Regions from separate parts of the Mesorhizobium sp. M7A.F.Ca.US.011.01.1.1 genome, predicted to be linked through region 2. Evidence: riboswitches for the same ligand, from Rfam matches in the RefSeq annotation. Region 2 holds a riboswitch; the other holds the start of a gene.
The links. A riboswitch is a leader RNA that binds a small molecule or an ion and turns the genes downstream of it on or off. The one in region 2 is predicted to bind glycine.
Positions count from the first base shown of each region.

Region 1: another riboswitch for glycine. It lies ahead of EOA13_RS35800 (D-amino acid dehydrogenase); the one in region 2 lies ahead of gcvT (glycine cleavage system aminomethyltransferase GcvT).

Region 1 covers NZ_RZRT01000107.1:378-7,811, reverse strand. The annotation lists gene EOA13_RS35820 (ABC transporter substrate-binding protein) at 1-540, opposite strand, end outside; partial or broken gene EOA13_RS35815 (malate synthase G) at 1,621-3,817, opposite strand; gene EOA13_RS35810 (heme-binding protein) at 4,354-4,773, opposite strand; gene EOA13_RS35805 (D-2-hydroxyacid dehydrogenase) at 4,789-5,769, opposite strand; glycine riboswitch at 5,875-5,964, shown strand; gene EOA13_RS35800 (D-amino acid dehydrogenase) at 6,096-7,346, shown strand.
Region 2 covers NZ_RZRT01000060.1:55-15,337, reverse strand. The annotation lists gene EOA13_RS30980 (hypothetical protein) at 1-301, shown strand, start outside; gene EOA13_RS30975 (hypothetical protein) at 434-904, shown strand; gene EOA13_RS30970 (GGDEF domain-containing protein) at 1,064-2,239, shown strand; gene gcvP (aminomethyl-transferring glycine dehydrogenase) at 2,340-5,150, opposite strand; gene gcvH (glycine cleavage system protein GcvH) at 5,168-5,536, opposite strand; gene gcvT (glycine cleavage system aminomethyltransferase GcvT) at 5,542-6,642, opposite strand; glycine riboswitch at 6,792-6,878, opposite strand; gene EOA13_RS30950 (hypothetical protein) at 7,123-8,124, shown strand; gene EOA13_RS30945 (GntR family transcriptional regulator) at 8,165-8,893, opposite strand; gene EOA13_RS30940 (D-amino acid dehydrogenase) at 8,901-10,181, opposite strand; gene EOA13_RS30935 (Asp/Glu racemase) at 10,193-11,194, shown strand; gene EOA13_RS30930 (molybdopterin-binding protein) at 11,250-12,041, opposite strand; gene EOA13_RS30925 (cytochrome b/b6 domain-containing protein) at 12,043-12,924, opposite strand; gene EOA13_RS30920 (DUF1345 domain-containing protein) at 13,022-13,699, opposite strand; gene EOA13_RS30915 (YaiI/YqxD family protein) at 13,723-14,190, opposite strand; gene gfa (S-(hydroxymethyl)glutathione synthase) at 14,256-14,825, opposite strand; partial or broken gene EOA13_RS30905 (zinc-binding dehydrogenase) at 14,892-15,283, opposite strand, start outside.

The DNA of each region.
Region 1 (7,434 bases), on a different contig from region 2:
GGCCTCCAGAATTCCGCCCGCAACGTATTTGTAGACTGCGCGCTTCCCCGGAAACTTCTCGAGATCGAAAAAGTCTGCGAAGCCTGCGGGCTTCCGCCCTTCGAACGCGTCGCCGCGGAAGGCGATGTTCGACGCTTCGACCGTCGCTCCTACACGGTACTTCGTGGTGAACCCTGGAAGGAAGCGGTCCCTCGGAACGACATTGTAATCGATCTCTTCGAGGTACTGCCCGTCGTCGTCGAAACCGAGGCCGTCGCTCAGGGTAACCAAGTCCCAGGTCACCTGGCCCGACTCTACCATGGCGCGGACTTTCGCGTCCCCGGCAGTCGTGTCGTTGATCACCGAAATCCCTGGATGCTGTTTGAGGAACGGCGCAACGAGCGCTTCGTTCTGGGAGTCTTGATAGCCCCCGCCATAGCTCGCCAAAGTAAGCGAGCCCGATGCACTCTGAGCCAAGGCCCGCCCTGCCCCGACCAGTGGAACCACGGCCGCACCGGCCGCAGACGCAATGAAAGAACGACGACTTAGTTTCATGCTCATTACCTCCGTTTTGTTCTGAGCGAAAGAGCTAGGCGCCATCCAATTATCTGTCAAATCAAATGTAAGGTCGTTATACATTTAAATGTAAGACATTTCCAGCGGCAGGTGCCCATTGCCGACACCCGGGCGGACTACCGAGAGACGCGCAATTTCCATGCCATTCAGAATTATCAATCAGATCAACTGGTTATAGAGTTTCACCTAGCGATCTCGGTCCTGAGACTGAGACGGCTGTAATGCATGGATGAGACTGTTCTCCATTGCGATCCAAGGGGCCTTTACAATTTGTCTCGACTTTGAACGAGGAGATGCACGCCGGGGTAGAACGTGTTGAATGACCCTGCAACTTCACCGACATCGATATGGACAGCCGGACGTCTCGATTCCATGTCGAGCGCTACAAGGTCTCCCTCGAGGACAGAGTTCGGGTCTGATGGCATCGTGGCAGCGCCACGCTGGGATGAATACCCGTACGCCGGGTATCCCACTTTGCTAGCCGCTGGCAGCAACGATAGGCAGAGCATTAGCGATGTCGGCTCACAGGCGCAGGGAGCGCTGCGATCCCGAGTTCATCATCGGCACGCTCGTGGGGCAGGTATCGGACGGAATGCCCCTGACCATCAGTGCCCGCGCAAAAGAAGCCCTGCTTCGGCATACGTGGCCCAAGAACATCCGAGAACTAAAATAAGGAACGTCATTACGAGGGCGGCCAAGCTCGCCGACAACCGCACCATCGAGGTCGAGGACCTGATGCTGCAAACTCCCGGTCCTGATCCGCCCTCCCAAGTCCTTGCGATGGATGCGGCCGATCCGGCCGGGTTCAGGCGTCCGCTGCCCGCCCGTCCACGAGCGGTTTCGGCGCTGAGACCCCTGTCGCCTCATAAGATCGCGGCGCAATCCGCAGAACGCGACGAGATGTCCCGCGTGATCGAGCAATGTGGAGGAAGGTCGTCGCGTGCGGGCAGTTGCTCGGAATGAGCCGGCGACCTCATCGCAAGCTCAAGCAATACAATTTGTCGCTAGAACGTCAACACGCTAGAGGGGCCGCCTACGCGGCCTCTCCCGTTTTAAAGCCTTCGATTACCCCGCGCTGGCTCTCGCGGGGGCGCTTTTAGCAAGGGCCACCTTCTTCTCGGCACGATAGCGGTGGAGCAAGGGTTCGGTGTACCCGTTCCGCTGCTCCCTTCCTTCCAACACGAGATCGAGAGCTGCTCGGAAGGCGATCGACGAGTCCAAATCGGAAGTCATGGTTTTGTAGGCCGGATCGCCCGCATTCTGACCGTCGACCACGGCTGCCATTTTCCGCATCGTATCGATCACCTGTTGCCTCGAGACGACGCCATGGCAGATCCAGTTCGCCATGTGCTGGGCGGAAATCCGGAGCGTTGCGCGGTCCTCCATCAGGCCCACGTCGTTGATGTCAGGAACCTTCGAGCAACCCACACCTTGGTCGATCCAGCGAACGACGTAGCCAAGTATTCCTTGGCAATTGTTGTCAATCTCGCGCTGGATTTCGGCCGGGGACCAGTTTGGGAGGATGGCGATCGGGATCGTCAGGATGTCCTCCAGTTTCGCCCGGGTTCGCGACCTCAGACTCTCCTGAACCGCCGCGACGTCGACGCTGTGATAGTGGGTGGCATGAAGTGTCGCAGCCGGCGGCGAAGGTACCCATGCGGTACTCGCGCCTGCCCGGGGATGGGCGATCTTCTGCTCGAGCATGGCGGCCATGAGATCGGGCATGGGCCACATTCCCTTGCCGATCTGCGCGCGACCGGATAGGCCACAAGCCAAACCGGTGTCCACGTTCCAGTTTTCGTACGCCGCAAGCCACGCCGCTTGCTTCATGTCGCCCTTCCGAAGCATCGGTCCGGCTTCCATCGAGGTGTGTATTTCGTCGCCAGTTCGGTCCAGGAACCCCGTGTTAATGAACACAACGCGGTCCTTGGCGGCCCGAATGCATTCCTTGAGGTTGACCGTCGTGCGGCGTTCCTCGTCCATGATCCCCATCTTGATAGTATTTGGCGGAAGTCCGAGCGCGTCCTCCACGCGGCTGAGGAGCTCGTCCGCGAACGCGACCTCCTCTGGTCCGTGCATCTTGGGCTTGACCACGTAGATAGAGCCCTCTCTGGAGTTCTGCCTACGGCCGCTCACTCCGACGTCATGCAGGGCGATAAGGGCAGTAATCATCGCGTCCATAATGCCTTCGGGCACATCCTTGCCTCGCCCGTCGCGGATCGCCGGATTTGTCATCAGATGGCCGACGTTGCGGACGAGCATCAAGGATCGGCCCTTGACGCTGATCTTGCCGCCCTCGGGCGTGCGGTATTCTTGGTCCGCATTCAGCGTACGGGCAAAGGTCTCTCCGCCTTTCATGACTTGCTCAGACAGGTCGCCCTTCATCAATCCGAGCCAGTTTCGGTAAACGGCGACCTTGTCCGCGGAATCGACTGCAGCGACGGAATCTTCGCAGTCCATGATGGTGGTAATCGCCGATTCGAGGCGGATATCGGAAATTCCCGCGCGGTCCGACCTCCCGATTTCGCTTGCCGGATTGACGAGGACCGTGAGAAGCAGTCCGTTGTTCCTGAGTAGAATCTCGAGCTTCCTGTCGCCGTTATCGCGATAGCCGACGAACTGGCTCCGGTCGGCGAGACGGCTTGAACCGCCCTCTGTCTCGAGGATAAGAGCACCGTCGGCCACTCTCAAAGAAGTCAGGGCCTTCCAACTGGCGCCCGACAGCGGCGTCGACCGGTCGAGGAACTCGCGTGCCCATTCAATGACCAGTTGTCCGCGCTCAGGATCGTAGGACGCGGTCGCTTTTGCCCTGACGTTGCTGGCGATCGCATCGGTGCCGTAGAGCGCGTCGTAGAGAGAGCCCCAGCGGGCGTTCGCCGCGTTCAGTGCATATCGGGCGTTCATCACCGGGACCACCAGTTGCGGTCCCGCTATCGTAGCGATCTCGGGATCGACATTCGTCGTTTGCGACGAGGAAATTGGCGCCTTCCGAGACGATGTAGCCGATCTCGCGCAAGAACTCCTGGTAAGCGCTTGACGAAGTATTGCCCGGATGTGCGCGATGCCAATGATCGATCTTGGCCTGAAGATCGTCGCGCCTGGCGAGCATGACCTCGTTCCTTGGGGCGAGGTCGTGAACGATTTCCGAGAAAGCCTGGAAAAAGCGTGCTGGCTCAATGCCTGTGCCAGGCAACGCTTCCGAAACGAGGAAACGATGAAGAGCGTCGTTGATGGTCAGCCAAGCGCTGTCTTTGTTTGCCATTTTCTTCCGATGCCTTGGTTTGAAATTTACATGTGAAGCCAAAGGTCGCGGGAATAGTCCGAGCCCTCGCAGCCAGGATCGCGGTCGCGATCCCAAGTGTTTCTCGCGATCTCGCGGCTGACGTAGGGGAGCCTTCGTCGGCCCCACCAATCCAATGTCTTTGCTGTGATCGTCGAGACTTTCGCCAAAACTCGACTCATGCCCCCTACCCTCCGTTCGCTCCGATGGAGACTGAAGCATGTCATGCATGAACTATTCACAACGATCGGCACCCCAGGTGGAGGCCAGGAAACTCACATCGAGGAGTTTGAGCCACCTTCCGACGAAATCGAGAAGCAAACTCACCTAGGAGATTTTCGAGCTCGCGTTGTTGAGCACTTGCGAGCCTGGGTTCAGCGGACTTGATCCAGGCAGCACGTTCCGACTTTCGCCGATCGCGTCTTGACCGGCCAACACCGCGCAAGACAGCTTGCTCACCCGCTTAGCCATTTCGCATGCAGTCACCATCGACCTGAAGATTTCGTGCATGCCCGGCGTCATGCTTCATCGGCCCCGATCGCTGTCAGTGCTGCGCGACCGATTTCGAAATCCTGGTCACCCGTTCCCGACCCCACGCCGATAGCTCCGGCGAGAAGCCCCCCAAAGCGGATGGGAAGCCCGCCTGGCAAATGCGTAACACCACCGTTCGAGGCGATTCCGGCCGCAACGCCGAACTCTACCGCCATGTTCCCCGTAGGCCCATTGATGGACGCCGCGGTTCGGGCCTTGGCTCTAGCTGTGTGCATGCTGAGGTATTTGGCCTTGTCCATGCGCACGCTGGCAATCGTCTCGCCGCTGGCATCCACGACGACCACGCATTGAGGAACGCCCATCTTAGTGGCGTGCTCGACCGCTGAGGTCAAAGCCCGCAGCGCGCCGCAATGGCTGATGGCAACAGTGTCAACGAAGTTCGGCATTCCATTCTCCAATCATTAGTATTCAGAAGCGGGATCAACCACGTTCAACAGCGGTTCCCCGTCTTGGTGGCGGGCGAAATTCTCCGCGAAAACGCCCAGGCAACGGTCGATGTAACCGTCGTGATCGTCGCACGAGACATGCGGAAAGATCGTGAGGTTCGGCACGTCCCAAAGGACGTCGTCTGAGGGCAAGGGTTCCCGGTCAAAAACATCGAGGATGGCACAGCTGAGGTGACCGCTTCTGAGCGCCCGAGCAAGTGCCGCGTAATCCATCACGCCAGACCGTGCGATGTTGAACACGCTCGCTCTCGGCTTGAGCAAACCCAGTTCCTCGTCCGAGATCATGTTGCGGGTCTCGGCAGTGAGCGGACACGCCAGTACCAGGCAGTCCGCCTTCGGCAGGACGGTCTGGAGTTCCGATCGGCCAAAGACCTGGTCAAACGAGTCTACTGCACCGCCACTTCGGCTGATGCCGATGAGCATTACGCCGAACGGCTTTACCTGCGCTGCGATCGCAGAGCCCAGAGCGCCTGTCCCGACGAAGACAACTGTCTTTCCACTTACTCCAGTGGTGAGCCTTGCTTCCCACAAGTGACGTCTTTGGTTGTAGGCATGCCTCGGCACCTCCTCCAGCGCCATCAGGATCGCCATTGCGCCGAAGACGCCGCCTTTCCGCGCATGGACTCCGCTGCTGTTTGTGAACATGGTACCCGGCGTCAGCCAATCGATCGGAAGGTATTTCTCGACTCCCGCGCTCGTGCAGTGGACGAGCTTCACGTTGGAGGCATGTTCCTTGAGGCGTGCGGTGTCGAAGCCGGAACCCACGAAGTAGGTCGCGGCCTTGAGGGCTTCTAAATCTGGATCGGCTTCTGGTCGAACGATCACCTCGGCGTCCAGCGATCTTGCCGCAAGAGCCCGCCTGACTGCATCGGACGACACGTGATAAGGGGACGTCTCGGGAAGCTTGTTCTCGACGTAAATGCTTGGTCTCTGCATCAGGCCCTCCCGTTGACGGTCAACAAGCAAGATTTATGCCAAGCACAAAAAATTGTTGCCAAGGGGCTTGCGGACGGCATTTTCTCGGATATCGTTGCATGGTTCGCTGGTCTTGCAGGAGAGACGTCGCCCAGCCGACGCGCCGAAGGAGCAACCCCCCAGGAAACTCTCAGGCAAAAGGACTGCAAGACATCACGATCGATCTGGAGAGAGGCACCTCGGTGCCCACCGAAGGGGACCCCTCCTACTGGGGGATAAGCTCTCAGGTAAGCTGACAGATTGGGGGCTTGGGACTGGCAACGTCCTGGAACCAATCGGAGCCGTAAATGCCCCACATCGTCGTCTTGGGTGCCGGAATTACCGGAATCACCACCGCCTACGCCCTCTTGCGAAAGGGTCATCAAGTCACGGTCATCGATCGCCATCGCTATCCCGCGATGGAGACATCCTACGCCAATGGCGGGCAACTCTCGGCGAGCAATGCCGAGGTATGGAACAACTGGGGCACTGTTGCCAAAGGAATCAAGTGGATGTTCATCAAGGACGCGCCACTCCTAATGAACCCCTCCCCGGACTGGCACAAATACTCCTGGATCACCGAATTCGCAGGCAAAATCCCCAAATATGAACAGAACACCATCGACACGGCGAAGTTGGCGATCACCGCACGCCAGCACCTGTTCGAGATCGCCGAGAGGGAGAAGATCGACTTTGACCTTGAGCGTCGAGGCATCCTCCACGTCTATTACGACAAGGCGAGCTTCCGGCACGCCGAAGCCGTCAATGCTCTGCTCACCAAGGGCGGCCTTGATCGCCGTCCGGCAACGCCTTCTGAAATCCAAAACATTGAACCGAATATTCGCGGTGATTTCCACGGAGGTTTCTTCACGCCCTCGGATTCCACCGGCGACATCCACAAATTCACGAGCGGACTGGCTAAGGCGTGCGCTCGCCTTGGGGCCAGAATGATTTTCGACGCGGAGGTAATCGACGTCAAGGCGGATAAAGGAGTACGTATTGTCTGGCGTGAGCCAGAGGGTGGGATCGAGACGATACAGACGCTGGAAGCGGACGCAGTGGTCGTTTGCGCTGGCGTCGGCAGCAGGAGGTTCGCTTCCATGCTCGGCGACCGGGTGAACATCTATCCGGTCAAGGGCTACTCCATCACGGTCCACCTCGACGACGAACGGAGCGTCAACGGCGCGCCATGGGTGAGCTTGCTTGACGACAGGGCCAAGATCGTAACCAGCCGCCTCGGCGCGGACCGTTTCCGCGTCGCCGGGACCGCGGAGTTCAATGGGATGAACCGCGACATTCGTGCGGACCGGATCGCGCCGCTCGTGGACTGGGTTCGGCGGCTGTTCCCGGAGGTCTCGACGCAACGAGTCGTGTCATGGAGCGGCCTCCGACCGATGATGCCCAACATGCTACCGAGAGTCGGCTCCGGAAATCGAGCAGGAGTCTTCTACAACACTGGGCACGGCCATCTAGGTTGGACGCTCTCGTGCGCTACGGCCGCGCTTGTCGCGGAGCAGGTTTCCAACAGCAAAGCCGATCGCATCAAAAAGAGCGCCTGAAGCGTCGCATCAATTCTCACGAGCCCCTCGGAGTCCGCTTCGGGGGGCTCTGTCGTTTCAGGAGTCTCATATAGCCGTCTCACGCCGA
Region 2 (15,283 bases):
CGGCGATGCCCTGCGCGTGGTGCTCGACGGCCTCGTCGTGGCCGGCTTTGGCGGCGAAGGCGACGCCAATTGCGCGGGATCCTTTCAGTCGAGCCAGGTCAGCCTGGCGATGAGCCCGACGGTCCACCACGGCTATAACGACATCACCGTGGCCGAGCGGGCGGATACGGATAATCCGTCCGTCGACGAGAATGGCGAGTGCCAGTCCCATCCCGGCAAGTCCTTGAAGCGCACCTACCGGCTGCGCTATGACGGCAGTCGCTACCAGGTTCCCGAGGGGCTCAAAGCCTTGGAGCCGTGAAAGCCTTCGTGGTTAATGGCTGGTGTGCTCGAAACCAAATTTTAGCGGCGTTTCGGCACCGAAGTTTAATCGCCTCGGATGTAATGTGTTTCCTGAAGAACGACCCGGCAAATCGGGCGATGAGGCAGGGGCATGCGTCACAATAACTTCACGGCAATGGCCGCGATGGCGGCCGTCTTGATGATGTCTGGCTGTACGACGGGCGGCGTCGACACCACCAAGACCACCGCCATCCAACCGGCGGCAAAGAACATCGACACCACCGATCTGGCGCAAGGCAAGGCGCAGTTTCGCGACGCCAATTACGGCCTCGCCGAAAAGCACTTTCGCAAGGCCGTCGAGTTGAAGGCCGACAATGCGGAGGCCTGGATGGGGCTCGCCGCTTCCTATGACGAGCTCGGCCGCTTCGACTTCGCCGACCGTGCCTACAGCCAGCTTTTGAAAGTCGCCGGCCGCAAGCCGCAGATCGTCAACAATATGGGTTATTCGCAACTGCTGCGCGGCAATCGCAAGAAGGCCAAGGCGCTGCTCCTCGAAGCGAAGGCCGGCATGGCCGATCCCACCGTCGTCAACGCCAACCTTGCTCTCTTGAACAAGGGTTGATCTCGCATCCATGGGTCCGGTTTCGGGACACGTGGCATCGACGCTTTGTAAACCTTATCCGCAGGTTGGTCGAACGATCGGCTGAAAACCCGTATCTGAGGGCTGCCGCTAACCTAGAATGCAGCGCAACCGCCGACGCTCGAGAGGCCCTTGCCCGATATGCTGGACTTCAGTTCGCTCCTGCTCGCAGCCGCGCTGTCGGGCATCTGCCTCAGCGTCACCATGTTTGCGATCTGGTTCACCGCGCCCAAGGCAGGCTTCGTGCTGACGGTGGCGTGCGGCATCCTGGTGCTGGTCGCGCATGTGATCCTGTTCTGGCGATACACCAAGGATCCCGATCCGCTGCTCTGCCAGATCGTGCTTGCGCTGCTCAGCCTGGGGTTCCTGATCCTCTGCGTGTCGGCCATGCAATATCTGGGCGTGCCCGGCCACAGACGCGCCGTTGCACCGGCGCTTGCCGCCATGGCTGTCTGTGCCGCCGTGACCTTCCTGGGGCTTGACGGTGTCGGCTTCATCGTCACCTACGCCACGGTGACGGCGCTGCTGTCGGCGATCGGCGCCATGTTCTGGATCAATGGCAGTCACGATCGCCGGATCCTGCTGGTGGTTTCGTTTCTGAGCGGCACCTGCGCTGTGTCGTTTGCGCTTTGCGGCGTGGTTCTACTGACCAAGGGGCAATGGACGCTCGCGGTCGCGCCCGACAACTGGGCCGAACGATTGAATTCCGTCGTGGCGGTCGCCTGCATGACCGGGCTCGGAGCGTTGACGCTCTCCCTCCATCATCTGCAGGCGCAAATCGAACTCAAGGCCGAGACCATGACCGATCCGCTGACAGGGTTGCTGAACCGCCGGGCATTGACGTCACTCTACGGCGAACGGAGTTTCGGTCCGTTCATGTCCATCGTCATGTTCGACCTCGACCACTTCAAGCGGACGAACGATGTCTACGGTCACCCGGTAGGGGATCAGGTCCTGTGCCGCTTTGCCGCCGTCATCAAGCGATATGCCAGGACCGGCGTCGACGCCTTTCGCCTGGGCGGCGAAGAGTTCGCAATCGTCATGTCGCGGATGACGGATGAAAAGGCCTACGATCTCGCCAGCAAGATCGGCGTGGCGTTCGGCACCGAAATCGTCCCCACCCAGCTCGGCAAGTTGCGCAGCACGGTCAGCGGCGGCATCGGCTACGGCGAGGCAAGCGGCAGCAGCCTGGACAACGTGCTCGCCGAGGCGGACGCGGCGCTCTATGCCGCCAAACGCGCCGGACGAAATTGCGTCATCGGTCGGACGGCACCAGGCAAGGCCGACCCGGTAAAGCCCGCCTTGCGCTCCGCTTAGAGCCTGTTCCATCCCGATGGGATCGGGATGGGCTCTAATTGTTTGTTTGAGCATGATCTTTTCCGAAAAACCGGTGTCCACTTTTCGGGATCATGCTCTGCTATTCCGCCGCGCCCAGATAGTCCGACAGGGGTGGGCACGAGCAGACCAGGTTGCGATCGCCGGCGACATTGTCGATGCGCGACACCGGCGGCCAGTACTTGGCCGCCGTGTCGGCGTCGCCGGCGGGATAGGCCGCCTCCAGGCGCGAGTAGGGATGGGTCCACTGGCCGGCCAGTGCCTCGGCGGCCGTGTGCGGCGCGTTGACCAGCGGATTGTCGGCCAAAGGCCATTCGCCCCTGGCGACTTTCGCCGCTTCGCCTGCGATGGCGATCATCGCCTCGCAGAAGCGGTCGAGCTCGCGCTTGGGCTCGGATTCGGTAGGCTCGACCATCAGCGTGCCGGCGACCGGGAACGACATGGTCGGCGCGTGGAAGCCGTAGTCGATCAGGCGCTTGGCGATATCATCGACGCTGATGCCGGCGCTCTCCTTGAGCACACGGGTGTCGAGGATGCATTCATGCGCGATACGATCGTGCCGGCCCTTGTAGAGCAGCGGGAAGTGCGGTGCGAGCCGTGTCGCCACGTAGTTGGCCGAGATGATGGCGGTCTCCGTCGCCTGCTTCAGTCCGGCGGCGCCCATCATGCGGATATACATCCAGGTGATCGGCAGGATCGAGGCGCTGCCGAACGGTGCGGCCGACACGGCGTGCGCAGAACCCTCGGTGACATGTCCCGGCAGATAGGGCTCCAGATGCGCCTTGACGCCGATCGGGCCGATGCCGGGCCCGCCGCCGCCATGCGGGATGCAGAAGGTCTTGTGCAGGTTCATATGACAGACGTCGGCGCCGATATCGGCAGGGCGGGCAAGGGCGACCAGCGCGTTGAGGTTGGCGCCGTCGAAATAGACCTGGCCGCCATGCTCATGAATGAGGGCGCAGAGGTGGCGGGCGCCTTCTTCATAGACGCCGTGCGTCGAGGGATAGGTGAACATCAGCGCCGCGAGATTCTTGGAATGCTCGTTGGCCTTGGCTCTCATATCGTCCATGTCGATATTGCCGTCCTCCAGGCAGCGCACGACGACAACGCTCATGCCGGCCATCGCAGCACTTGCCGGATTGGTGCCATGAGCGGAGGAGGGGATCAGGCAGACGGTGCGATGGCCTTCGCCGCGCGAGCGGTGATAGGCGCGGATGGCGAGCAGGCCGGCATATTCGCCCTGGCTGCCGGCATTGGGCTGCAGGCTGACCGCATCGAAGCCGGTGATTTCCGACAGCCAGCCTTCCAGCTCGCCGATCATGGCGCGGTAACCGGCCGAGTGCGCGGCCGGTGCGAAGGGATGCAAATTGGCGATGCTTGGCCAGCTCACCGGCATCATTTCGGCCGCCGCGTTGAGCTTCATGGTGCAGGATCCGAGCGGGATCATGCTGCGGTCGAGCGCCAGGTCCTTGTCGGCCAGCCGGCGCAGCAAGCGCATCATCTCGGTTTCCGACTTGTTTTCGTGGAAGACCGGCTGGGTCAGAAACTCCTTGCCGCGCGGCTTGCCGGGCACAGTGCTGTCGGCCGAGGGAGCGGCCTTGGCGCCGAACAGGGCCGCGATCGCATCGAGATCGGCATCGGTCGAGGTCTCATCGAAGCTGATGCCGACATGGTCGGCGTCGATGACGCGCAGCAGCCGGCCGGTCTCTTCGGCGGCCGCGGCAATCTGCGCGGCCTTGCCCTTCGCCTCTACCGTCACCGTGTCGAAGCGGCTGGTGCCGAGCGCCGACGCACCGGCCGCCTTCAGGCCGCTTGCCAGGCGGTTGGCGAGCGCGTGGATGCGCCCGGCAATCGCCTGCAGCCCGGCGGGGCCGTGCCAGATGGCGTAAGCGGTCGCCATGTTGGCGAGCAGCGCCTGCGCGGTGCAGATGTTGGAGGTCGCCTTGTCGCGGCGGATGTGCTGCTCGCGTGTCTGCAAGGCAAGCCGGTAGCCGGGCCGGCCCTTGCTGTCGGTGGATTGGCCGACAAGGCGGCCGGGCATCAGCCGCGTCAACTTGTCGGAGACGGCGCAATAGGCGGCGTGCGGCCCGCCAAAGCCCATCGGCACGCCAAAACGCTGCATTGGGCCGACGGCAATGTCGGCACCAAGCTTGGCCGGCGCATCGGTCAGCGTCAGGCCGAGCGGGTCGGCGATGAACACGACGATGGCGCCCGTGGCGCGGGCCTTGTCGATCGCTGCCTTGTGGTCGCCATAGACACCAAACGTATCCGGCCAGGAGACGAGCAAAGCGGCGGTGTTGTCGTCGATCGTCTCGCCATTGATCTCGATGCCGAGCGGCTCGGCGCGGGTGCGCACCACGTCCAGCGTCTGCGGATGCGGCGTGCCGGCAAATGCGATCTTGGTGCGCTTGTCGCGGTGGTGGCGCAAGGCGATGCCGACAGCTTCAGCCACCGCCGTCGCCTCGTCGAGCAGCGATGCCGATGCCACCGGCAGACCAGTCAATTCAGTGACCAGCGTCTGGAAGTTGAACAGCATCTCGAGCCTGCCCTGGCTGATCTCGGCCTGATAGGGCGTGTAGGCCGTATACCAGGCCGGATTCTCGAACAGGTTGCGCTGGATCACCGGCGGCACATGGACGCCGTGATAGCCGGCGCCGATGAAGCTCTTCAGCACCGTATTCTTGGCCATGGTCGCCGACAATTCGGCCAGCGCTTCCGCTTCGCTGGCCGGTGCGGGCAGGGTCAGCGGCAAGTCGAGGCGGATCGACTGCGGCACGGCCTGGCTGATCAGCGTCTCGACGGACGGAACGCCGATCACGGCAAGCATGGCTCTGACATCGTTGATATCAGGACCGATATGGCGGGCCGAGAAGGGAGTGAGTGCTGCGGTCATGTCAATACGTCCTGATATCAGCCGATATGAGCTTTGTAGGCGGCCTCATCCATGAGAGCCGCGAGCTGGCCCTCGTCGGCGAGCTTCATCTTCCACAGCCAGCCGGCCCCGGTTGCCGCCGAGTTGACCAGCGACGGATCCGACGACAGCGCGCCGTTGGCTTCGATGATCTCGCCATCGACCGGCGCATAGACATCGGATGCCGCCTTGACGGATTCGACCACGACGGCGGTGTCCCCCTTGGTCAATTTCTTTCCGGTCTCCGGCAGTTCGACGAAGACGAGGTCGCCGAGCTGCTCCTGCGCGTAATCGGTGATGCCGACAGTGGCGACGCCGCCCTCGACGCGGAGCCATTCGTGATCTGATGTGAAGTAGGTCGTTGCCATTGAGATCATCCTTTGCGGTAGCGATGCGGTGTGAAGGGCAGGGAGCTGATATCGACCGAGATTTTCGTGCCGCGAACATCGGCGAAGACCCGCGTTCCCGGCTTTGCCAGAGGTGTCGAGACATAGCCCATGGCGACCGGATGGCCGGCCGAGGGGCCGAAGCCGCCCGATGTGACATGGCCGGCGGGATTGCCGTCGGCGTCAAAGAGCGCAGCACCGGCGCGCACCGGCTGGCGGCCTTCCGGCTTCAGGCCGACGCGCTTTTGCGCGGGTCCTCGTTCCACCGCGGCGCGGAGCGCATCGGCGCCGATGAAAGCGCCGGAAGCGCGGATGTCCTTTGGAATCGCCCACATCAACGCGGCGCTGGCCGGATCGGTCTCCGGCGTGATGTCCTGGCCATGCAGGCAGAGCCCGGCCTCCAGCCGCAGACTGTCGCGGGCGGCCAGCCCGATCCACAGCACGCGTTCATCGCCGAGCAGCTTCGCGACGAGGTCGCGCGCATCGGCCTCCGGCAGGCCGATTTCGAAACCGTCCTCGCCGGTATAGCCGGAGCGGCTCATGAACCAGTTCTTGCGCGGTTCGACCCCATGCATGAACAGCAGCGAGCCGGTCTCGATGCCGGCGCGGGAAAGAGCAGCCCAGGCTTCAGGACCCTGGATGGCCAGGAAGACGCGGTCGAGCGGCTCGACCCTGGCGTCGAAATCCGCGGCAAGTGCACGCAAATGCTTTTCGTCGGCGACGGCGTTGCCTGCGTTGGCGACCACCATGAACCTGCTATCGCCAAGTCTGGTGACGATCAGGTCGTCCAGAATGCCGCCTGCCTCGTTGAGGAAAAAGGACAGTTTGGACTGTGAGATTTGGAGTGCGCCTGCATCCAAGGGGCAAGCGCGGTTGAGCAGCGCAACCGCCTCCGGCCCGCTGACTTCGAACAGCTTCATATGCGAGATGTCGAACAGGCCGGCCTGTTCGCGGGTGTGAAGATGTTCCTTCATGACGCCCGCCGGATAGGTCAGCGGCATCGACCAGCCGGCAAAAGCGCCAAAACGCGCACCGGCGGCCACATGGATGTCTTCGAGGGGTAGGTGTCTTGTATCGTCGCCCGTCATGTCGTCTCCAGAGTCGCACGCAATCGGCCGCGAATGGCGACCAGTCCGTGCCCCTCTGTCTGAAGCCTGAGAGACTCGCGCAGCCGGAGCTCTGTCAGCGGCGCTTACACCTTCGGCGCGGGGGCAAGCCCCGACTTTCCAGAGTGTCTTTCCCGTCTACGGTTCTTTTGCCTGAGAGATTTCGGGCGATTTCCCCTTCGGCGACAGCTCTCGCTGTTCTCTCCCGCAAACAGGTAGGACTCAGACCCTGAGTCCTCGACGCGCCATCCATAGCTCGCGCGCGACGGCTTGTCACCTGTCAGCGACATCTAAAGCGCGTGCATGCCATTCTTCAAAACCGCGGCACGTTTTTGGGCGACCTGCGTTGGCCGACAAGTCTTCGCTAACCACGCCGTCTGCCGGTTTTTCAAGACACTGCTGATATGTTGGCTTGTATGACGCTTGGGGCCGGCGCTTGGCGACGGCGGACGGGGACGACAAATGGGCGAATTGATCATGAGCGCGCCGGTGGCCGGGCTGACCTCGAAAAGCCGCATCGCCGCGGAGGACGTGGCGATGTTGCGCCATGAAGTGTTCGGCGATGGCGTCGTGACGCGCGGCGAGGCCGAGGCGCTGTTTGCGCTCGATGCAACGGCGAAGGACAAATGCGAGGAATGGCCGCCCTTCTTCGTCGAGGCGGTTACCGACTATATCGTCCACCAGGAAAAGCCGTCGGGCTATATCTCGCAGGACAATGCCGACTGGCTGATCCGCACGATCTCGCGCGATGGCATGGTCGACAGCCGGACCGAGCTCGAATTGCTGGTGCATGTGCTGGAACAGGCAAGATCGTCGCCGAGCCAGCTTTGCGTCTATGCGCTGGAGCAGGTGGCGCATGCCGTCATTGACGGCAAGGGGCCGCTGATGCTCGGCGGCACGCTGGCTCCCGGCCTCATCGCACAGGCGGAGGTCGAGCTGCTGCGCCGGATCCTCCATGCCCATGGCGGCGACGGCAACATCGCCATCACGCGCGCCGAGGCCGAGGTGCTGTTCAAGATCAACGAGTGCACTGCTCAGGGGCACAACGATCCGTCCTGGAACGAGCTGTTCGTCAAGGCGATCGCCAATTTCGTCATGTGCTCGGCCGGCTACGAAGCACCGACGCGCGATGTGGCGCTGCGCCGTGATGCCTTCCTCGAGCATGCCGATCCGGAAATCGGCGGCTTCTTCAGCCGCATGATCTCTGGCGGCCTTGCCGGCATCATGGAAGCCTATCGGTCCCCGGGCGACATCGAGGCCGAGTGGGAAGCCAGGAACAGGGCGGCCGAGGCTCTGGCCCGCCGCGCCGAGACGATCGATGCCGGCGAAGCCGGCTGGCTGATCGAACATATCGGCGTCGACAGGCCTCTTTACGAGAACGAACGCGCGCTGTTGACCCTGATCAAGCACGCCTCACCGGAAATCCATCCGGCGCTGAGGCCGCTGCTCGACAAGGTTGCCTGAGTGGTAGGGGGTTGCCTCGGTCAAAGCTGGGGTTGCCCGATTAGATCTGGTCGACGTCGATGTATATCCGTGCCAGCCCTTCCCGAACGGTCGACATGGCATCGGCGACACTGATGGCGATGTGGTCATCCATGAGCCTGGCTGCCCTGTCGGCATCGCGGGCTACCATGGCGCGGGCGATTTCGCTGTGTTCGGTGTAGGTCGTCGACAGCCGCCGGTGCTTCTCCACTTCGATTTTGCGAACGAAATGGATGCGCGTGTTGATGCCTTCGAGCATGCGCGCCAGTTCGGGATTGCCTGACAGCCTGGCGATGCGGATGTGAAACTCCTCGTCCCTGGCGGTCAGCTCGGCGCTGGAAAACGAGTCGGCGCGCGCCATGGTGAGCGTCCACCAGTCGACGAGCGCGGCGAGCTCTTCATTGGTCGCGCGCTGGACCGCCAGCCTGACGGAGCGCTCCTCGAGCACCGCCCGCACGTCGGAAAGATTGACGATCTCGTCGACATCGAAGCCCCGGCAAAAGAAGCCGCGATTGGTCTGGAAAGTGATGAGTTCTTCTGTGACCAATCGCTGGAGCGCCTCCCGGATCGGGCTGCGGCTGACATTCAGCCTGGCGGCAAGCGCCACTTCGTTGATGCGCTCGTTCGGCTTGAAGCGATAGTCCATCGCCATGCGACGGATTTCTTCATAGACACGCGGGCCGGTCTTGATCGGCTTGGATGCCACCGCCGCGCTGTTGTCCCGGTTGCTTTGCCTGGCGGGTCGGAGCATGGCGTCGTCAAGCCTTTGCGGCGCTTGGTTCGGTGAACCGCGCCTGTGTGGGAAGGATACCGTCGAGGGCGACCGGCGCGGTCCGGCCGGCGATCAGATCGGCGATGATACGGGCCGATCCATGCGCCATCGTCCAGCCGATATGGCCGTGCCCGGTGTTCAGCCACAGGTTTCGGATGTCGCGCAGGCCGAGGATCGGCAGGTTGTCGGGCGTCATGGGCCTCAGGCAAGCCCGCATTTCGCCGCGATCATAGGCGATGCCGCGCGGGAACAGGTCCTGCGTGACGCGCTTCATGAAGGTGAAATCCGAGGGCTTGTGACTGCGATCATAGCCTGCGAACTCCGCGGTGGCGGTGACGCGGATGCGATCGCCCATCGGCGTGATGGCAACGAGATTATGCTCGTCGATAACGGGAACCTTTGGAGCCAGTGCCTGATCCACGATGGGAATGGTCAGGGAGTATCCCTTGACGGGATAGATCGGCAGACCAAGTCCGATCTTGCGGGCCAGGATCGGGCTTTCCGCGCCCAGGCACAGAACGTAGGCGTCGGCCAAGACCTCCCCCTTGTCGGTGACGACCCGGGTGATCGCGTCGTTCCTGCGCTCGATTCCGACGATCTTGGTGCCTGTCAGGATCTTGCCGCCCCTCGTTTCGACGATGGCCGCCAGCGCGCGCGTGAACTTGGCGGCGTCGCCGGTTTCGTCGGTCGGACACAATATACCGCCGGCGATGCTGCCGCGCGACGACGCCAGCGCCGGTTCGCGGTCAACGATCTCCTGCGCGTCGACGATGCGGATCTCCTGGCCGTCGGCTTCCAGCAGGCGCATGTTGGCGATGCCCTTGTCGAGCGCCTGACGGCTGCGGTGGAAGTAAAGAATGCCGGCCGACGTCCTGTCGTACTGGATCGCCTCTTCCCTGACGACCGCCTGCAGGACCGATTGGGAATGGACCGCAAGCCGATGTTTGAGCAGAGTGTTGCGGCGCGCTTTGGCGGCCGTGCATTGCATGAGGAAGCGCAGCGACCAGGTGTAGAGATGCGGGTCGGCGGAGAGTTTGAAACGAAGCGCCTGGTCTTTCAGGAACAGCGACTTCAGCAGGATCTTGGGAGCGGCCGGCGACGACCAGACGAAGGAGTGGCCGGGCGCGATCATGCCGGCGTTTGCCCAGCTTGCACCCTCGGCCACCTGCGGTGCCTGCTCGAGAACGGTGACGGCGTGGCCGTCCTTTTGCAGCTGATAGGCCGTGGTGATCCCGACCACGCCGCCGCCCAAGATCAATATGCGCATTGCCGTCCCGAATGGCTGTCGTTTCTATTGTCGACAATTCAACAGGACGACGCCGACCTTTGTCAACGGCGCATGGATCCGCGACTAAAAAGCTCTACCCAGGTTTGAAATTCGGGCATTTCTTAGGTCCGTATCTGCATGGAGCCCTTGACAGTTTCAGCGATGTTGCCGTTTCTATTGTCGACAATTCTGATTGGCATCAAGAAGGGGACTGCACCATGGACGCCCCGGTTACCCGCTCCGACGATACGCTTGTCCTTGACAAGGAACACATTCCTTTCAAGACCGACGACGGTATCGGCACCCGCGCCAATCTCGGCCTGCTCGTGCTTCGGACCGACCAGACCATCGAGGATGAATTCCGCTATACGCTGCCCGCTTGCGACATCGCGCTGTACGAGGCCCGGCTTTACAGCGATGTCGAGATCACGCCGGAAAACTTGATGAAGATGTCGGCCGTGATTCCGGGAACTGTCGGGCTCTTGCCGGACGTCAAGTTCGATGTGATCGGCTTTGCCTGTACGTCGGGAGCGCTTGTCATCGGCGAGGACAAGGTAGCCGCGCGCGTTCACGAGGTGCTGCTGGGCGTGCAAGTGACCAACCCGGTGACGGCGGCGCGGGCCGCGCTGAAGGCCCTGGGCGTCTCGCGCATCGCGGTGCTAACCCCTTATCTCGCGAAAATCAATCATTCCCTGCGGGCATCGTTGATGGCGCGGGGGATGGATATTCCGGTCATGGGCTCCTTCAACGAGGCGGACGACAATGTCGTTGCACGCATCACGCCGGCATCGGTGAAGCAGGCCATTTTGGAGATCGGCGCATCGAGCGAGTGTGAGGCCGTGTTCGTTTCCTGCACCAGCATGCGCGTTGCCCGGATCATCGAGGAGGTCGAGAAGGAGCTGAAGAAACCGGTCACTTCGAGCAACCATGCACTTGCCTGGCATATGCTGCGGCTTGGCGGCATTGGCGAGCAGATTGCCGGAAAAGGCGAGCTGTTTCGCCGGTCGCTGTAGGCGCGGTCGCGCCGGAGCCTGAGGGCTGGCGGATCATCCGTTTTCGGTATGCTGTTCAGATCCCGCCGTACCAGTCGTAGCCATTGTCTTCCCAATAGCCGCCGCGGCCGCCGCCGATGCTGGCGAAGCCGTCGACCAGCTCGATCTTGTACAGGTATTTCGGCATCTTGTAGCCGAGCTGGCGCTCGACGCGGACGCGCAGCGGCGCGCCGTTCTCGACCGGCAGCGGCTTGCCGTTCAGGCCATAGGCGAGGATCGTCTGCGGGTGACGGGCATCGATCAGGTCGATGCTGCCGTAATATTTGATGTCGCCCGACAGGCTGCGGTCGATTGTGTCGAGGCAATGGAACATGACGTAGCGCGCCTGCGGTTTGACCACCGCCTGGTCCAGCACCAGCGACAGCGGGGTGCCGGTCCATTTGGCGATGCAGCTCCAGCCTTCGACGCAGTCATGGCGGGTGATCTGGGTGCGGCTCGGCATGTTCTGAAGCTGCTCGCGGCTAAGCGACAGCGGCTTTTCGACGAGGCCCGTCACTTCCAGACGCCAGTCGGCGAAATTGTTGGCGAGCAGGCCTTTGTAAACATCGTCATCGGGAGCGGTGACACCGTTCGGCCGCTGCGGCTGGCGTATGTCGGCCTCGGTGAATTCCGGCGCCAGCGCGTCACGTCCGGCAAGCAGGCGCTGTGCCCGGTATGTCAGGTCATTGGCGTTTTCGAGAAAACTGCGCAGGCCGCTGCCGATGCTTAGCTGGCTGTCGAAGGCGTCGCAGCCCGACAGCATGATGCCGGAGACGCCAAGGCTGGCACCGGTCAGGAATTTGCGGCGGCTGATCTGGAATTTTGCCATGTCAGGCACTCCTCTCGACGGGTTTGTCGTCCTGTGCGGGAGGATCGGTGCGATACCAACCGGTGATGATCGAGCGCAGTTCGTTGATCGGGCCGGCGGCCAGGATCATCAGGATATGGACGACGAAGAAGGCGACCAGCAGCACCATGACGGTGAAATGGATGGTGCGTGCCGTCTGCCGGCCACCGAGCAGATCGTTGAGGAAGGGCAGCACCGAATTCATGCTTGGCGACATCGCCAGGCCGGTGATGATCATCAGCGGCAACAGCACGAAAAGCACGCCGCCATAAGCCATCTTCTGCAGCGTGTTGTATTCCCGCCTGTGGTGGAATTTGAGCTTGGCGTGGTCGATGATGTCTTGCGGCAAGCGCTTGAGATCATCGAGGCGCGGCGCGAGATCGCGGCGCAGATGGCCGTTCACGGTGCTGGCGACCAGCCAGACGATCAACGTTGTGGTCAGTATCCAGGCAAAGAAGAAATGGATGACGCGAGCCGTGCCGAGATCATAGTAGGACGGGATGGTCGCCCATGACGGAAAGGCGCGGGACGTCTCCTGGCCTGCCGGCCCCGACCAGCCGAGTACGCCCGTGGTGTCGAAGCGATGCCCAAAGATTTCGGTGTAGCCGCGGGGCCCGGTGTTGGTATTCTCGGCGCCGATGGCGAAGATGGTGTTGTTGTAGTCGAAGCCCGACTGTTTGCCGATATAGAGCTGCGGACGGGCATTGAAGATCTGCAGGCCTGACAGCAGCATGAAGAACAAGGAGATAGCCCAGAGCCAATGCGTCAGCCGCGTCCAGCGCGACTGCCGGTAGATCAGCGTTTTGTCGTTCGACGCAGAAGCGCCTCGATCGGCGGCGGATTGGCTTCTGGCAACGGATTCCATCGTGTTTCGTCTCCCGGCCTCACGGCATGGCCTGCGCGTTCATTGTCCTCCTGATACGTCGCGATCCAAACCGATGTTTCATCCGATCACGGATTTATTACGGACCGCCCAGGCTGACGGCGAGATTGACGGCGGCGGCGACGATAACCGTGTTGAAGAAAAACGACAGAATCGAATGGACAAGCACGACACGACGCATATGCGTTGTCGAGATGTTGGTATCGGCGGTCTGTGCCGTCATGCCGATCACCGTCGAGAAGTACAGGAAGTCCCAGCCCTCCGGCCGTTTGTCGCCCGGAAACAGCAGTCCGCCGACAGGGATTTTCTTCCTGGTCTCGGCATCCACCGCATCGCCGTCCATCCAGTAGACATGGGCATAATGGAGCGCTGCCATGGCATGAATGGTGAACCAGCCGAGCGGGATCGACAGCAGCGCGAAGGTGAGCTCGACGGGATGGCTTCTGTCCTTCTGATTGATCAGCAGGAACAATGAGATAACGGCAACGCCGACGACGACAAGCGTCACAGCGAAGATGACCAGCACAGGCTGGTCCGTGGCACGCGCATTCCTGCTCAGATACCTGCCGGTGAACTTCGGCATCTGGGCGACGACGAGAATGACATAGGCGGCAAAGAACGCGTTGGCGCCGATCGAATAGGCAAGCGGGGCGTGCAGCAGCAACGCCACGAGAAGCGCAAAAACGCCAACGCAGGCCGACACAGCGAACAGCATGTGGCGCTGAATGGGTTTGTCTATCGGAGCTTCGGCGGCCATGGTGGTTCCAGCCCTGGATAGCGCTAATCCGGTGTGGCTGATTTCACGGCCCGCCGCAAGATGCGGTCGAGTTCGCCGAGAAACCGCGACCGGTCCTGCGGGGCGAAGCTGGCATTGTAGCCCTTGCTTTCGCCGGTCTCGCGCAGATGCTGCTTTAGGTCGCGCATCGCCACCGCCATGCCGATCGTTTCCGGCGTGAAGGGGCGCCCGGTCGGTCCAAGCACATGCGCACCGAGCGCCACCGCGCGGGCGGCCAGCGGAATGTCGGCGGTGATCACAATGTCGTTGGTCCGCGCATTGTCGACGATCCAGTCGTCGGCGGCATCGGCGCCCTTTGAGACGACGACATTGCGGATCATCGGATCGCGCGATGGCCGCAGGCCGCCATTGGAGACGTAGGTGACAACGACGCCATGCCGGTCGGCCACTTTTTCGACCTCGGCCTTGACCGGGCAGGCGTCGGCATCGACGAGAATGGCGGGTGAGGGCATTGTCTCTCCAGAACGAGCAGGGGCCGGAAACCTGTCCGGCCCCATACCCTGAAATCTCACGATAGTCAGGCCGGCAAGGCGCCGGACTTCTTCGCCGTCCAGGTTGCGATATAGTCCATCAGTCCGGGATTGAGGCAGTCATAGGGTTCGAGCCCGATCGTCTTCAGCTGCGAACGGATGCCGTCCATCCGCTTTGGATCGACACCGGATTCGATGATCGACGAGACAAAGGCAGTGAAGCCCGGAGGCGACCAGCCGTCCTCCTCGAAGCGCTCGGGATGGATGAAGGACAGGCCCTTGAACGGGTGGTCGCGCTCGACCGGTCCGTGCATGTGCACCCCGCAGCCGGTGCAGGCATGGCGCTGGATCAGCGCCGAGGGGTCGACCACCTTCAGCTTGTCACCATTCTCGGTGACGGTGACGTCGCCGGTGCCGGCAACGGCAACGACCGAGAACACCGCGCCCTCCGGCTTCCAGCACTTTGTGCAGCCGCAGGCGTGGTTGTGGGCGATCTGGCCTTTGACCTTCACCCTGACCGGCTTGCTGGTGCAGGCGCAGACCAGCGTGCCGCCGGCAAAGCTGGCGCTTTCCCGGGGCAGTCCATTGTCGATTTTCGAATGCAGTTTTTCCGGCATTCTTTTTTCCTCCCAGTTGTGAACCCAGAAGTCGCAGGCCGGCTGGTCGGCGACTTGTGGTCCTGCTCAGTAAACCACGACACTCCTGATCGATTTGCCCTCATGCATGAGATCAAAACCCTTGTTGATGTCCTCGAGCTTCAGCGTGTGGGTGATCATCGGGTCGATCTGGATCTTGCCGTCCATGTACCAGTCGACGATCTTCGGCACGTCGGTGCGGCCGCGTGCGCCGCCGAAGGCGGTGCCCATCCAGGTGCGCCCGGTGACCAGCTGGAACGGCCGTGTCGAAATCTCCTGGCCGGCACCGGCCACACCGATGACGACCGATTTGCCCCAGCCGCGATGCGAGGCTTCCAGCGCCTGGCGCATCACCTTGGTGCTGCCCGTGCAGTCGAATGTGTAGTCGGCACCGCCGATCTGGTCGGCGCCGCGCTTGGTCATGTTGACGAGGTGGGGCA